2 regions of the Streptosporangium sp. LJ11 genome follow, and region 1 is predicted to be linked to the other one. Evidence: riboswitches for the same ligand, from Rfam matches in the RefSeq annotation. Region 1 holds a riboswitch; the other holds the start of a gene.

Region 1 (7,025 bases):
GGAGTCGACGCGCAGGGCCGCCCGTGAGGGCCGCAGCGTGGAGGACACCAAGGTGCGCATGCTGCTCGACGCGCTGCAGGACGCCGCCGCCGGGCTGCGCAGGGAGCTCGCCCTGCCCTCGGGCATCCACCGTCCCGCCGACTCGGTGGCCTCGGTGGCGCCCGGCAGGCAGGGGGTCCAGGCGGTTCCCGCGCGGGCGCTCGCCGACGACGACCCCGCCCTGCTCGACCAGCTGCTCGCGCTGCCGCAGATCCACCTGATCGTCGACGGTTACAACGTGACCAAGACCGGTTACGGCACGTTCACCCTGGCCGACCAGCGCACCCGCCTCCTCACCGGTCTCGGCGCGCTCTACGCGCAGACCCGCACCGAGCTGACCTGTGTCTTCGACGGCGCCGAGCTGAACGGGCCGGTCCCGGTGTCGGCGCCCAGGGGGGTGCGCGTGATGTTCAGCGCCCCGAACCAGATCGCCGACGACCTGATCCGCCAGCTGGTCCGCGCCGAGCCCGCGGGGCGTGCGGTCGCGGTGGTCTCCTCCGATCGCGAGGTGGCCGAGTCGGTCCGCAGGATGGGCGCCAGGCCGGTGCCCTCGGTGCTTCTTCTCCGGCGTCTGGGGCGCGCGTAAACCTTTCGCGGTCGCCGAGCATCGGATCACCCAGGAGGTTTGATTCGATGAAGAAGATCATAACGCTCGCCCTCGCCGTCCTGGCCGCCGGAGCGACCGTCACCACACCCGCGGCGGCCACGACGGCCGCCATCCCCAAGGGCTTCCTGCTGTACGAGAAGGACGCCGCCAAGAAGGACGACGACCCCGAGACCAACTGGCGGGTCGGCAACTCGGCGAAGGCCAGGCTGGCCGTCAACCCGTGCGACAGGAGCACGCTGGCCGCGACCGGCCGGGTGGCCGCGCGGACGGTGACCTTCACCGGCGTGCCGGACTTCATGAAGGTCGAGCAGGTGGTCCTGTACGGTTCGCGGGCCTCGGCCGCCTCGGCCGTCGCCCAGGTGCGCGCCGCCCTGACCAGGTGCGGGGCCAGGACCGACTCGGGTACCGGCTACCGCTACGCCTCCTCGCGCCTGACCGGGCTCGGCGACGAGGCGCTGAGGATCTCCGGGCAGGTCTACTACGGCAGAAGGGCCGGGGTGGGCGGCGAGCGGAGCGTGCTGGTCAGGAAGGGCAACGCCGTCCTGGTCTACCTCTGGGCGGGCGAGTACGCCAAGCCCGCGAAGAGCGACTGGGCCGTTCAGCTGCGTGACGCCAGGAAGATGACCGCCAAGATCTGCGACATCGCCACCTGCGGGTAGCGGGACCGGGCGGGGTCCGGGGCGGACCGCCCCCGTGGCCGGGGCGCCGCCGGTCGCGAGACGGGCGCCGCCGGTCGCGGGTAAAGGGTTTCACCTGCAATTAAGGAGCAAACCCGGCGAAAAGGTGAGTCAATCATTACTTCTTCTGTACTATTCGCCGCAGGTCTGGTGCAGTCGGGAGGCGTTGACGTGGCCGTGGCGGGTTTGCCGGTTGGACTGATTCGGATACCGGTGGCGGTCGGACTCGCTCTCGCGTTGCTGACGCTGCCGATGGGCGGAGCGTCCGCCGAGCCGAAGCCGACGGCCGCCCAGGCCAAGAAGAAGCTGGAAAAGCTCAACGAGCAGGCCGACCAGGTCGTCGAGAAGTACAACCAGGCCTCGGAGAAGTGGAAGCGGGCCAGGAAGAAGTACCGCACGCTCAACGAGGACCTGACCCGCCAGAACGAGCAGGTCGCCGGGCTGCGCAAGGAGCTCGTCACGATGGCCGTCAGCACCTACCAGGTCGGCGTGATCAACGGCTGGGAAGGCATGATCTACCAGGCCGATCCCGGCGCCCTGCTGAGCGGCCTGGCCGCCGCCGACCAGATGTCCACCTCCCGCGCCCAGTCCCTGAACGCCTTCGACGAGGCCACCAAGGCGCTGCGGACCAGCCGGGACCAGGCGAAAAAGGCGCTGGCCGAGGCCGACGAGACGCGTGACGAGCTGGCCAGGGAGAAGGCCAGGGCCGACAAGATGGTCAAGGCCCAGACGAAGATCCTGCGCGAGCTCAACGCCTTCAGGACGGGCAACCCCGAGAGCGCCGGGATCCAGTACAACGGCTCCGCCTCGGGCAACGCCCGCGCCGCCCTGCAGTTCGCCTTCGCCCAGGTCGGCAAGCCCTACCGGTACGGTGGCACGGGCCCCGGCGGCTGGGACTGCTCCGGCCTGGTCCAGGGCGCCTGGCGCAGCGGGGGGGTCAGCCTCCCCCGCACGACCTGGGAGCAGTGGAGCTGGGGCGCGAGCCGCAAGGTCTCGCTGAGCGAGCTCCAGCCGGGCGACCTCATCTTCAGCGAGGGTCTCGGCCATGTCAGCATGTACGCGGGCAACGGCCAGATCGTGCACGCCCCGCAGACCGGCGACGTCGTCAAGGTCGTCCCGCTGTCCGCCTACGGCCGCCGCATCGTCGGAGCCGTCCGCCCCTGACCGCGCTCCCGCCGGGGAGGTCCCGGCCCCGCCTCGCGCGTGACGGGGTGCCGGAAAAAACCGGATGTGCCGGACACGGCGGTACTGCCAGCATCGGGACATGATCAAGCCGTGGATGCCCGACGAGCTCGCGTACGCCGGTCCCGAGCACCTCGACGCCGCGTTCGTCGCCGGGTTCGACCGCAAGCAGGGCAGGCCCGACCCCGGGGAGGACCTCGCCGTGCTCGCGGGGCACGGCGTGGGGGAGGCGGCGACGGTCGTGGAGTTCGGCGCGGGGACGGGGCAGTTCGCCCTCGCCGCGGCGCGGCGGTTCCGGCGGGTGGTGGCGGTGGACGTCTCCCCGGCGATGCACGACTTCCTCGGCGCCCGCGCCGCCGAGGAGGGGCTCTCCGGCCTTGAGCGCGTGCGTGCGGGCTTCCTGTCCTACGAGCACGCGGGGCCGCCCGCCGACGCGGTCTACACCCGCCACGCGCTCCACCAGCTCCCCGACTTCTGGAAGGCCGTCGCGCTCGACCGCGTCGCGCGGATCGTACGGCCCGGGGGCGTCCTGCGCCTGCGGGACCTGATCTTCGACTTCCGGCCGGCCGACGCCGACGCCGTGCTCGGCCGCTGGCTCGACGGCGCGGCGGGCGATCCCGCGCTGGGCTACACCCGCGACGACTACGCCGAGCATCTGCGCACCGAGTACAGCACCTTCAGGTGGCTGCTCGAACCGATGCTCGACGCCGCCGGATTCGAGATCGTCGAGGCGGGCTTCCGGGAGTCGATGTACGGCGCCTACACGTGCGTCAGGCGCTGAGGTCACCCGGCCGGATCGTCCGGGACCGCTCCACCGGCGGTGAGTGTGATGAAGATTACATAAATCGTGATTTGTCGGACTAGAGAGAAGGGTGTGACGAGAGTCATATCTCAATAGCATAAATAGCCATTAAGCAGGGGTAACAGGAAGATCAAGAGGGGTAGTAGATCTTCCAATTTGGCGAATGCTTTGCCGAAAGTTGGAGATCGGGGTAACTTCTGGCGTCGCGACGTGCAAGCCACGCCGTCGCGGTGAATGTCGGTCTTCGGGCCGGTGTCCCTATAGAAATCCAACCGGCCGCCGCGCCCCCACCCGGGGGCAGGGCTCGTCGCGGCGGCCCGCCGAATCTATGCAGCCAGGAGGCATGGAACCGGGGACCCAAAAGGCCCGATACAGCGTGGCCAGGGGTGAATCGGCGCGTTTGTGCCGTAGGGCATCTTCCAAGCCCGAATCCGTCAGCTAACCCGGTAGGCATCAGTGGAAGTCCCAAGGAGAAATCCTGTCTACCACCCCGTACAACCCTCGTCTGTCGCGCCTTTTCCGCCTTTCCCTCGGCGGCATCGCCCTCACCCTGACCGCCTCAGCCGGAGCGGTCACCCTGGGGTCCACGGCGGCGCAGGCGGTGGACGGCCCCTCCGAGATACTGGTCAACAGCGTGGCCGGTGTCTCCGAGAAGGCCGAGAGCACCAAGAAGACCGCCTCTCAGACCGGGACCAAGGCCAAGGCCGAAACCAAGGCCACGGTCAAGGCCAAGGCCAGGAAGAGCAGGGCGGCACTGCAGAAGGTCCGGGCCGGCAAGGCGGTCTCGGCGGCCAAGAGGCAGATCGGCGATCCGTACCGGTGGGGAGCCTCCGGTCCCGGAGCGTTCGACTGCTCGGGGCTCGTCCGGTACGCCTGGCGGAAGGCGGGCGTGTCCCTTCCCAGGATCACGCACAGCCAGTACAGGTCGATCAGGAAAAAGGTCTCGTGGAGCAATTTGCGCCCCGGTGACCTGCTGTTCTTCAGTGGAAAGGGTCATGTCGGCATGTACGTCGGCAAGGGCAGGATGGTCCACTCGCCGAGCAGCGGCAAGACGGTCCGTGTCGTGAGGCTGGCGGGCTACTACAGGTCCTCCTTCGCCGGAGCGGTACGGCCCGGGGCCTGAGCCCCGCACGAAGCCCGGGTACGGAGCCCGGGTACGGAGCCCGGGTACGGAGCCCGGGTACGGAGCCCGGGACCCGCGCGTGAGCACGGAGCCCAGGTACGGAATCCGAGCCCGCGCCGGAGCACGCGCCCGAGCACATGCCCGAGCACGCGCCCGAGCACGGAAAAGCGGCCCCGGTCCTCCACCAGGAGGACCGGGGCCGCTCCATGCCGGTCGAGTACCATCGGCTCGTGTCCGTCCCGAAAGGGCGCCGCGCCGTGCTCGCCGGGATGCTGGCGCTGATGAGCGCCGGCCCGTTCGCCGGGACGGGACCTCTCCTGGCCGGAGCCGCACCCCTCCCGCGCGCCCCCCGCCCCCTCGTCCCGTACGCCTCCCGGAGCCCGCGCGACCCCCGAGACCTGTGGCGGGGCGCCGCGGTCACCGTCCGGGGCGAGCACTCCCTCGTGATCGGCCACGGCGTCCCGGCCGCCGTCCTGCGGGATCTGGCGGCCAGGGCCGACCGGGCCCGCGCGACGATCGCGGCGATCTGGGGGCCGGTCCCCGCGGTGGTCCTCTTCCCCGCCACCGACGCCGAGGCCGCGGCGCTCGCCGGGGCCGGGAGCACCCGCGGCCTGGCCGCGATGGCGACCGCGGACCGGGTGGTCGTCCTGCCGTCGGGGTACGCCCGGCTCACCGCGACCGGCAGGGACGTGGTGATCACCCACGAGCTCGCCCACGTGGCCACCGGCGCGACCCGCGGCGGCCGGGTGCCGATGTGGCTGTCGGAGGGCTTCGCCGACTACGCGGGCTACCGCGACGCCGGGATCGCGGTGCGTACGGCCGCCGCCGAACTGGCCGCCGAGGTGCGCTCGGGCGTCCTGCCCGCCAGGCTCCCCGGCCCGGCCGACTTCGCCCCCGGCGCGCCGAGGCTCGCGCAGGCCTACGAGGAGGCGTGGCTCGCCTGCCGGTTCGTCGCGGAGCGCTTCGGGGAGAAGGCCCTGGTGAGGCTCTACGGTAGCGATGTCGAGAGCACGCTCGGCCTGCCGGTGGACGAGTTCACCCGAGCCTGGCGCGACTACCTCAGGGAGGAACTCACGTGACGCTGAGCACGACGGACACGCCCGCGGGCGTGCGGTCGGCGGGGTGGGCGCTGGCCGCCCTGGGGGTGGTCACGCTGGCGGTCGTGGCGTTCATGACGCCCTGGAGGGCGCTGCCCGAGGGGGCCCCGGCCGTCGTTCCCGATCCGGCCCGCGACTTCACCGCCGAGCAGATCGCCAGGGCCGGGACGTTCGACGCGCTGGTCAGCCTTCCCGGCTATCTGTCGCTCGGCCTGACGCTGGTCGTGGCGGGGGTGCTGGTGGCCACCCCGCTGGGCGCGCGGCTCGCCGGCCGGCTGCCGGGGCCCTGGTGGCTGCGGGCGCTCCTCGGCGTGCTGGCGCTGTCGGTGGCCGTGGCGATCCTGCGCTGGCCCCTGGGGATGTGGTCGGAGAGCCACCTGCGCGACTTCGGGCTGTCCACCCAGGCCTGGCCGGCGTGGGCGGCCGACCGGGCCAAGAGCACCGGCATCGGCACCGCGCTGACCGCGATCATGGTGCTGGCGGTGATCGCCCTGGCGCGGCGCTACCGGCGCTGGTGGATCCCCGCGGCGGCCGGGGCCTTCGCCCTGACCGTGGTCGCCTCCTTCGCCTACCCGGTGCTCATCGAGCCGGTCTTCAACGACTTCAGGCCGCTGGAGGCCGGGCAGCTCCGCGACGACCTGCTCGCCATGGCCGCCAGGGACGGCGTGCCGGTCGAGAACGTGCTCGTCGCCGACGCCTCCCGGCGGACCACCGCGCTCAACGCGTACGTCTCCGGATTCGGCGCGACCCGCAGGATCGTGGTCTACGACACGCTGCTCCGCGCGCCCGCCGACGAGGTCGAGCTGGTGGTCGCCCACGAGCTGGGCCACGCCAAGGCGGGCGACGTGCTGTCGGGCACGCTCGTCGGCGGCCTGGGCGCGGCGTTCGGGGCGTGCCTGCTCTACGCGGTGACCTCCGCCGGGGCCGTACGGCGCCGGGCGGGGATCTTCTCCCTCGGCGACCCGAGGGCGGTGGGACTGGTCATGGGGCTGCTGAGCCTGGCCACGGTCCTGTCGGGACCGGCCCAGAACCTGGTGAGCAGGCAGATCGAGGCCCGTGCGGACGTGCACGCGCTGGACCTGACCAGGGACCCGGCGACGTTCGTCGCCATGCAGAGACGACTGGCGGCCACCAATATTTCGGATTTGTCGCCAGATCTAGTCGAATATGTACTTTATGCATCGCATCCCACGACGCCGCAGCGCATCGCCCTGGCGCGATCCTGGGCACGGCTGAACGGCCTCCCCGAACCGTGAGCCGCACGCTGGTCGTCACGAACGACTTCCCGCCCCGCGCAGGGGGGATCCAGTCGTTCGTGTACGGTCTCATCGCCCGCCGCCCGCCCGGCTCCGTCGTCGTCTACGCCCCCCGGTGGGCCGGCAGCGCGGCCTTCGACCTGCGCCAGCCGTACCCCGTCGTGCGGCACCCGACCTCGCTGATGCTGCCCACGCCCGCCGTCGCCCGCCGGGCCGCCGGGCTGGTCGCCGAGTTCGGGTGC
Region 2 (7,025 bases), on a different contig from region 1:
GAGACGCTCAACCGGCTGCTCGACGCCCTGGCCGTGCTGTTCGTGCGGTTGCACATCAGCGGCTTCTACTGGGGCGACTGCTCGCTGTCGAACGTCCTGTTCCGCCGGGACGCGGGCTCCTTCGCCGCCTACCTGGTCGACGCCGAGACGGGCGAGCTGCACCCCATGCTCAGCGAGGGCCAGCGGCTGTACGACATCGACGTCGCGCACACCAACATCTTCGGCGAGATGCTCGACCTGGAGGCGGGTCAGCTGCTGCACCCCTCCATCGACCCCGAGCAGATCGCCGACTCGGTCGTCCGCCGCTACCACCGTCTCTGGAGCGAGCTCACCTCCGACGACATCATCGACGAGGTCGACTGGCACATGATCGACCAGCGGATCCGCCGGCTGAACTCCCTGGGGTTCGACGTCGCGGAGATGATGGTCCGCCGCAAGGCGGGCACCGGCCGGCTCATCGTCCGGCCCAAGGTCGTGGACGCCGGGCACCACCAGCGCAGGCTGTTGCGGCTGACCGGACTGGACGTGGAGGAGAACCAGGCCAGGCGCCTCCTCAACGACCTCGACTCCTTCCGCGTGTCGCACGGCCTCCGCCACGAGGACGAGGCGATCGTGGCCCACCGCTGGCTGGCCGAGGTCTTCCAGCCCACGGTGCTGGCCGTGCCCCAGGAGCTGCGGGGCAAGCTGGAGCCCGCCCAGTTCTTCCACGAGGTGCTCGACCACCGCTGGTACATGTCGGAGGAGGCCGGGAACGACGTCGGCCTGCCCGCCGCGGTGAATTCCTATGTGAAGAACATTCTTGTTTTCAAGCCGGACGAAAAGGCACTCATCACCGACGACCCAACGGGTTGATTTCCACCCAGGGTATGTAACTTCCTACTCGGTTGGAGAATCGTATGCCTTCTCCTATCAAAGCCCTAGCCAGGAAGTTCGGTTACCGAGAGGTGTCCCTACGCTGACCGGGCGACGCTTGAAGTCGCTGGCGAGGGAGAGCACGTGCTCGGAATCGAAGACTGCCTCACCGAGGTAATGGCCATCCCCGGTGCCCTGGACGCGATCCTCATCGATCAGACCAGCGGGACCGCGGTGGCCACCGGCGGCGCGAGCCGCCACGCCGACGTGGAGAGGTCGGCCGCGGGGCTGAGCGAGACCCTGCGCGCGACGCTCGACGGGCTCGCCCTCGCCTCGCCCGGCGGCACGGTCCGGATCAACGACATGATCATCACCACGGACGGCGGCCACCATTTGCTGCGGCCGCTGGAAACGCTTTTCGACGGCCCTCTGGTCATTTATGTCAGGCTCGATCTCGAACGCTCGAACCTGGCACTGGCCCGCCACCGTCTCCAGGCCCTTTCCGGCCGTCTGATATCGACGTGAAATCATGCCGAACGTCGAGAACATCCTCAGCGGGCTCGCCGGCGACCACGCCACCGGCTCCCTGCGACTCGGCAAGGCGGGGATCATCTACCTCACCGACGGTCGCGTGACCTATGCCGAGAGCGCGGCGGCCCCCCGGCTGGAGGACCTGCTGGGCGCCTGCCGCGGGATATCCGCCCACGCCGTACGGCAGGTCAGGCAGGCCGCCACCCGCCGGCCACCGGACGCGCGTACCCCCCAGCCGTCGGGGGGCGAGCAGCTGGTCGCGCGGGGCCTGCTCACCAGGGGGGAACTGGAGTTCTGCGTGCTGAGCGCGGTGCTCGACGCCGCGTACTTCCTGCTGCAGGCCACCGGGCACCGGCCCAGGTTCCGGCGGGGAGAGCGGCACTGGCTCGGACCGCAGTGGTACTTCGACGCGACCGGCCTGCTCCGGGAGTGCGAGCGAAGGAAGGCGCAGTTGGAACAGACCTGGCCGTCCGCGGAGCTGGACACGCTCCCGGTCGTCCCGCTGGGGCGCATCAGCGCCCAGCGGGTGGTGCTGAGCTCGCTCCAGTGGGAGGTGCTCGTCGGCGCCGACTCCACGGCGACCCCGGCCGACCTGGCGCGCAAGCTGGGCCGTCCCGCGTACTCGGTACTGCTCGCCGTACGGCAGCTCGCCTCGTCCGGGCTGCTCCGCCTCCCGGAGCCCGCTCCGGCAGAGGCCCCCGGGGCCCCCGGGGCCCCCGGGGCCCCCGAGGCGCCGGCGCCGCTGCCCAGGCGGACGAGGGGTGCCACGGAGATCCCGGCGGCCGGTACGGGTTCTCCGGAGACGTCGCAGTGGCTTCCCAGGGCGAACGGGGACCCGGCCGACGTCAGTCTGCTCATCCGGCTCAGGAACGCATTGGAGGCGATGACTTGAGCCCGGTCACATGCCGATAAGGCTGCGGACGCTGAAGCTGATCGGAAGGAGGATGCCGGTGGAACTGCGTGAGGAGATACGGCGCGAGATGGCGGCGCTGCGAGAACGCGTACCCGACGTGAACGGGAGCATCGCGTGCAGCGTCGACGGTCTGACGATAGCGAGCGACCTGGAGAGGGACACCGAGCAGACCGGGGCGCTCTCCTCCGCGGTGCTGGCCCTCAGCCGCCGGATGACGAGCATGGCCGGCAAGGGCACCTTCGAGGAGACGTTGATCTCCGGCACCAACGGCTACGCGGCGTTCTACGCCGCCGGACCCAAGATCGTCCTCACAGTCCTGGCGCGCCCGGGGACCAACCTCGGGCTGCTCCGGCTGGAGGGCCGCAAGACGGCGGCCAGACTGGCCGCCGCCGGTTCGCGCACATCGATACCCCAGTGATCGGAGACAGCAATGGGCAACATGGACATCTCGCTCAAGGAGATGATGGCGATCGACGGTGCCGTCGGCGCGGTCGTCGTCGACTACAACAGCGGGATGGCGCTGGGCGCGCTCGGCGGGTCCAAGGACCTCGACCTCCAGATCGCGGCCGCGGGTAACACCGAGGTCGTCAAGGCCAAGATGCGGACCATGGAGTCGCTCGGCCTCAAGGACGGCATCGAGGACATCCTCATCACGCTCGGCACGCAGTACCACGTGATCCGCCCGATCGCCGGCCGGAGCGGCAAAGGGCTGTTCCTCTACCTGGCTCTCGACCGGAACCGGGCCAACCTCGCGCTCGCGCGGCACACCCTGCGCGGCATCGAGGAGAAGCTCGAAGTCTGATCCTCCGGTGCGGTCCGCGCCCCGGGAGGCACGGACCGCACCGGAGTCCTCTCAGCGTCCTCCCGGAGTCCTCCCGGAGCCCTCCCGGAGCCCTTTCGGAGCGTTCCCGGAGGACTCCGGAGGGCGGCGGCTCCGGCTCAGCCCTTCCCCGCGCCGATCTCGGCGGCGCGGGCACCGGCGACGGCCACGCCGGCCGGGGCGTGCCAGGAGGCGGACTCGACCATGACCTTGGGCTTGCCGGTCCACGGCCGCACCGCGGCGCTCACCGGCTGGGTCTGCACGCCTATCCCCAGTTCCTGGGCCTTGGCGAAGACGACCGTCGGAGGCTTGGCCGGGCTGGTGTCCCTGCGGCTCCAGGCACCGGTGGAGAACGCGACGGGGTGGTTCTTTATCCCCGTACCGTCACCCCACTTGGTGACCACGTACTTGATGTCGATGTGGCCCATCCCGCCGTTGCCGTCCACGCCGAGCGTGCTGGCGTTGAACGTTCCACCGGTCAGGTCGGCGAAGGTCTTGGCGTCGATGTCGATCATGATGCCCTGGTTCGAGGGGGAACCGGGGCCGCGGTCGCCGACGAAGAACTTGGCCTTCTTGCCCTTGTAGATGAGGTAACCCTCGGTGAGCAGGGGCCAGCTCGGGCTGGCGATCATGCCCTTCTGCATCGGCCGGCCGCTGGCGGGCAGACCGGTGTCACCGGCCCGGCCGGAGGAGTCGTCCCAGAAGTAGGAGGCCGTGGTCGCGCCCTGGAGGAGGACGGACTCGGCGCTGGCCTTCGCCACCCCGACCTCGGGGTCGGCGGTGGCGGCGAAACAGGTGGATGCGGGCAGCGCCACCGCGACACCGGTGGCGGCGAGGACGCTCGCGCCGACCAGAGCGGCGGCGGCGAGGCGGCTTCCGCGGGGCTTGTTCTTCTGCCAGGTGAACTTGCTCAGGCCGTTCTTGTGCAAACCAAGGAAGGGGCGCATGGAGAAAAGGCTCTTTCGCGAGGGAACGGGGCAGCCACGTGCGACACACCGAAGGGGTGCACTGGCGGGGACGCGCTCGTCGGAAAAGGGGGCGTAGCCGGAATCTCAGGCAATCGCTACGCGGAGCACGATCTGGAAGGTGCCGCGATCAGGCGCGGCGAGAAGGTCCGGGGGGAACGGGGGATGTCGGCGGAAGGGGGGAAAAGTTCAGGTGGTCGGCACGGACAAGGGCTGCACCGACGTGGTAACGCGGTGATCCATGAGGGGATCTCCTCTCCATCTCGTCTACCGGGTTAGCTGACGGGTTCGGGCGGTGGAGTTGCCCTACCGCCGCGTGGTCGCGGCGGATTCACCCCGGAAAAGTGGTTCCCCGGCTCCGGGGCCCCTGCGGGCCCTCGGGATTCGACGTCGGCCGGCCGCTCCCTCTTGTGAAGGGCAGGTCGCCTACCGATGACTGTGGACACTACCCACCAAAACCGGACAAAGCAAAGCAAACACCATGAAAACCCCAGAAGATCTACCTACAAGGTTCAAGGAAGCCTCATCGATCGCCCCGTCAGGCCAACACCCGTCCTACCAGCACGGATGTCTCCCCCATCTCGGTGTCCAGCCCCGAAACCCCGTCCCGGGCCCCGTTCCAGGGCCCCGCGCCCGGAGATCCACGCGGCGGAACGCCGCCTCGCGAGCCCTCCCCAGGCCGGCCGATCCCTTTCCGTAAAGGTTCACTCAAGGGGAGCCCGCCCCGCGGGTCGTCCCCGGCCGACCGGTCCCGCCCGGCCCCGCTCAGTCCCACCAGAACGACCAGGCGTTCCTGCCCTTGATCTGCTCGGCGTAGTCGATGAGGTTCCCCGCCCCCTGGATGATGCTGTCGGGACAGAACGTCCAGTGCTCCGCGGCGACGTGCAGGGCGTGCTCGGAGGTGGTCGGGGGCGCGGCGACGCTGAGGTCGAGGGTGTTGAAACCCATGCCGACCACCCGCACCCCGAACCTGTCCTCCCAGCTGCGCACGACGGCCGCGAGCGGGACCATCCACTCGTTGTGGTTGAGGGCGCCCTGCCAGCCCATGACGGCGAGGGCGTCGGCCCCGCGCTCGACCGCGACGAGCCCGAGCGGGGTCCTGCGCTCGGCCACCAGCCCGGCGTACCAGTCGGCGACCACGCCGGGGTCTGCGGCGAGCCTGCCCGGGGGGGCCGGGCCGGGGCACTCGGGTCCGAAGGGCTCGAGCAGTTCGAGCTGGTCGAGGTTGGCCTTGGCGATCCAGTCGGACCACACCTCGGCCATGAACGCGGCGGCGTGGTAGTTGTCGATCTGACCGGCCGTGTCCGGGGCGATCTGGCCGGCCGACCAGGGCTGGACGGAGTCCTCCAGCAGCACCGGCCACAGGCCCGACCGCTCGTGCTGGGCCCTCAGCCGCGCCCAGTACTCGCCGGAGACCGCCACCTCGCTGAGCCAGAACGCCGGACGGCGACGGACGGCGAGCTGGGCGTAACCGGGGTCGGGCCACACCACGTCCCCCGGCGGCAGCTCCACCGAGAGCCTCCTGCCCCTGCCCCCGCCGGTCCCGTCGCCGCCCTCGCTCCCGTCGGCTCCGTCGGCTCCATCGGCGAACAGCTGGCCCAGAACTGGCGGAAGTCGCTCACTCTCACAATCGCTCATCTCTACCGATCCGATCCTGACCACGGACCAATTTTGGCCTGTCAACCATCCCGAGGGACAGTTCTGCCCTGGTCCAGGCAAAAATTATCGGTAGTGGGGAGAAACGGAACCGGGTGGGTGCCCGTCCTCCACCGTCCGTCCGGCCGGCCAGGCGCGGTTTGTTGTGCAGTGCAGAACGTTGTGCTGCAAAGTGGCCGCAGGGCGGGGTACTCGCCTACCTTGACCAGGTATTCGATTGCCGGATCACATTGGGAAGCCGCGATGAGTGAGCCCGCTCCGGAACGCAACCGGTCGGCCTCGCTCCGACGCGCCCTCGCCGTCCTCGCGCACGTACGCGACCACGCGGGTGCGGGCCACGGCCTGTCGCTCACCCGGCTCGCCGAGGCGCTCGACCTGTCCAAGAGCACGGTGCTCCGGTTGACCGCCCCGCTCATCGAGGCCAGGCTCCTGGAGCGCGACCGCAGGAGCGGCGCATACCGGCTGGGCAGCGGCGCCCTGCACCTCGGGCAGGCCTACCTGTCCACCCTCGACCTGCGGACGGTGGCCGCCGAGGAGTCGCACCGCCTGATGGCGGAGACCAGGGAGACCGTCCACCTCGTGGTCTACGATCCGCCCGACGTGGTCTACATCGACAAGGTCGAGAACGAGACCAACGTGCGCATGGCCTCGCGCATCGGCAGCCGCAACCCCGTCTACCGCACCGCCGTGGGCAAGGCGATCCTCGCCTGGCAGCCGGAGGAGGCCGTCGAGGAGATCGTGGCCGCCGGGATGCCGCACGTCACCCGGTACACCATCACCGACGCCGCGCGCCTGCGCGCCGAGCTGGGCCGGATCCGGCAGCGGGGCTACTCGGTCGACGACCGCGAGAACGAGCCCGAGGTGCGCTGCGTCGCGGCGCCGATCTTCAACCACAACGACGTCGCCACCTCGGCGATCTCCATCTCGGGCCTCACCTCCCGGATCACCGCCGCGCGGGTGCGAGACCTGGGTCCCCTGGTGGCCGAGACGGCCCTGCGCATCTCCAGAAAGCTCGGGTCGACCCGATGACCGACGAAGCCCGCCCGCCGACTCCCTAAGGACCCGTTTTCCATGACTGATCTGGTAACGCTCGGTGAGAGCATGGCGCTGTTCACCGCGCGGCGCACCGGCCCGCTCAGGCACGCCCGCGACTTCGGGCTCGGCGTGGGCGGCGCGGAGTCGAACGTGGCCATCGGCGTCGCCCGCCTCGGCGGGCGCGCGGCCTGGATCGGCAGGGTGGGCGCCGACGAGTTCGGCGAGCTGCTGCGCTCGACGCTGGCCGGCGAGG

Evidence for each region. Region 1 has a riboswitch for cyclic di-AMP ahead of ACTOQ3_RS02890 (C40 family peptidase). Riboswitches for the same ligand answer to the same signal wherever they lie in the genome.
Region 2: it holds a riboswitch for cyclic di-AMP, as region 1 does, so the genes downstream of both, ACTOQ3_RS01155 (hypothetical protein) here and ACTOQ3_RS02890 (C40 family peptidase) in region 1, are expected to answer to the same signal.

What each region holds. Positions count from the first base shown of each region.
Region 1 is NZ_JBPXMB010000002.1:64,884-71,908, forward strand. It holds gene ACTOQ3_RS02870 (NYN domain-containing protein) at 1-625, shown strand, start outside; gene ACTOQ3_RS02875 (hypothetical protein) at 673-1,305, shown strand; gene ACTOQ3_RS02880 (NlpC/P60 family protein) at 1,537-2,487, shown strand; gene ACTOQ3_RS02885 (class I SAM-dependent methyltransferase) at 2,588-3,286, shown strand; cyclic di-AMP (ydaO/yuaA leader) riboswitch at 3,616-3,775, shown strand; gene ACTOQ3_RS02890 (C40 family peptidase) at 3,909-4,430, shown strand; gene ACTOQ3_RS02895 (hypothetical protein) at 4,661-5,509, shown strand; gene ACTOQ3_RS02900 (M48 family metallopeptidase) at 5,506-6,783, shown strand; gene ACTOQ3_RS02905 (glycosyltransferase family 4 protein) at 6,780-7,025, shown strand, end outside.
Region 2 is NZ_JBPXMB010000001.1:234,943-241,967, forward strand. It holds gene ACTOQ3_RS01130 (DUF4032 domain-containing protein) at 1-852, shown strand, start outside; gene ACTOQ3_RS01135 (roadblock/LC7 domain-containing protein) at 997-1,377, shown strand; gene ACTOQ3_RS01140 (hypothetical protein) at 1,382-2,275, shown strand; gene ACTOQ3_RS01145 (roadblock/LC7 domain-containing protein) at 2,328-2,714, shown strand; gene ACTOQ3_RS01150 (hypothetical protein) at 2,727-3,098, shown strand; gene ACTOQ3_RS01155 (hypothetical protein) at 3,236-4,063, opposite strand; cyclic di-AMP (ydaO/yuaA leader) riboswitch at 4,331-4,481, opposite strand; gene ACTOQ3_RS01160 (DUF4253 domain-containing protein) at 4,847-5,719, opposite strand; gene ACTOQ3_RS01165 (IclR family transcriptional regulator) at 5,981-6,766, shown strand; gene ACTOQ3_RS01170 (sugar kinase) at 6,809-7,025, shown strand, end outside.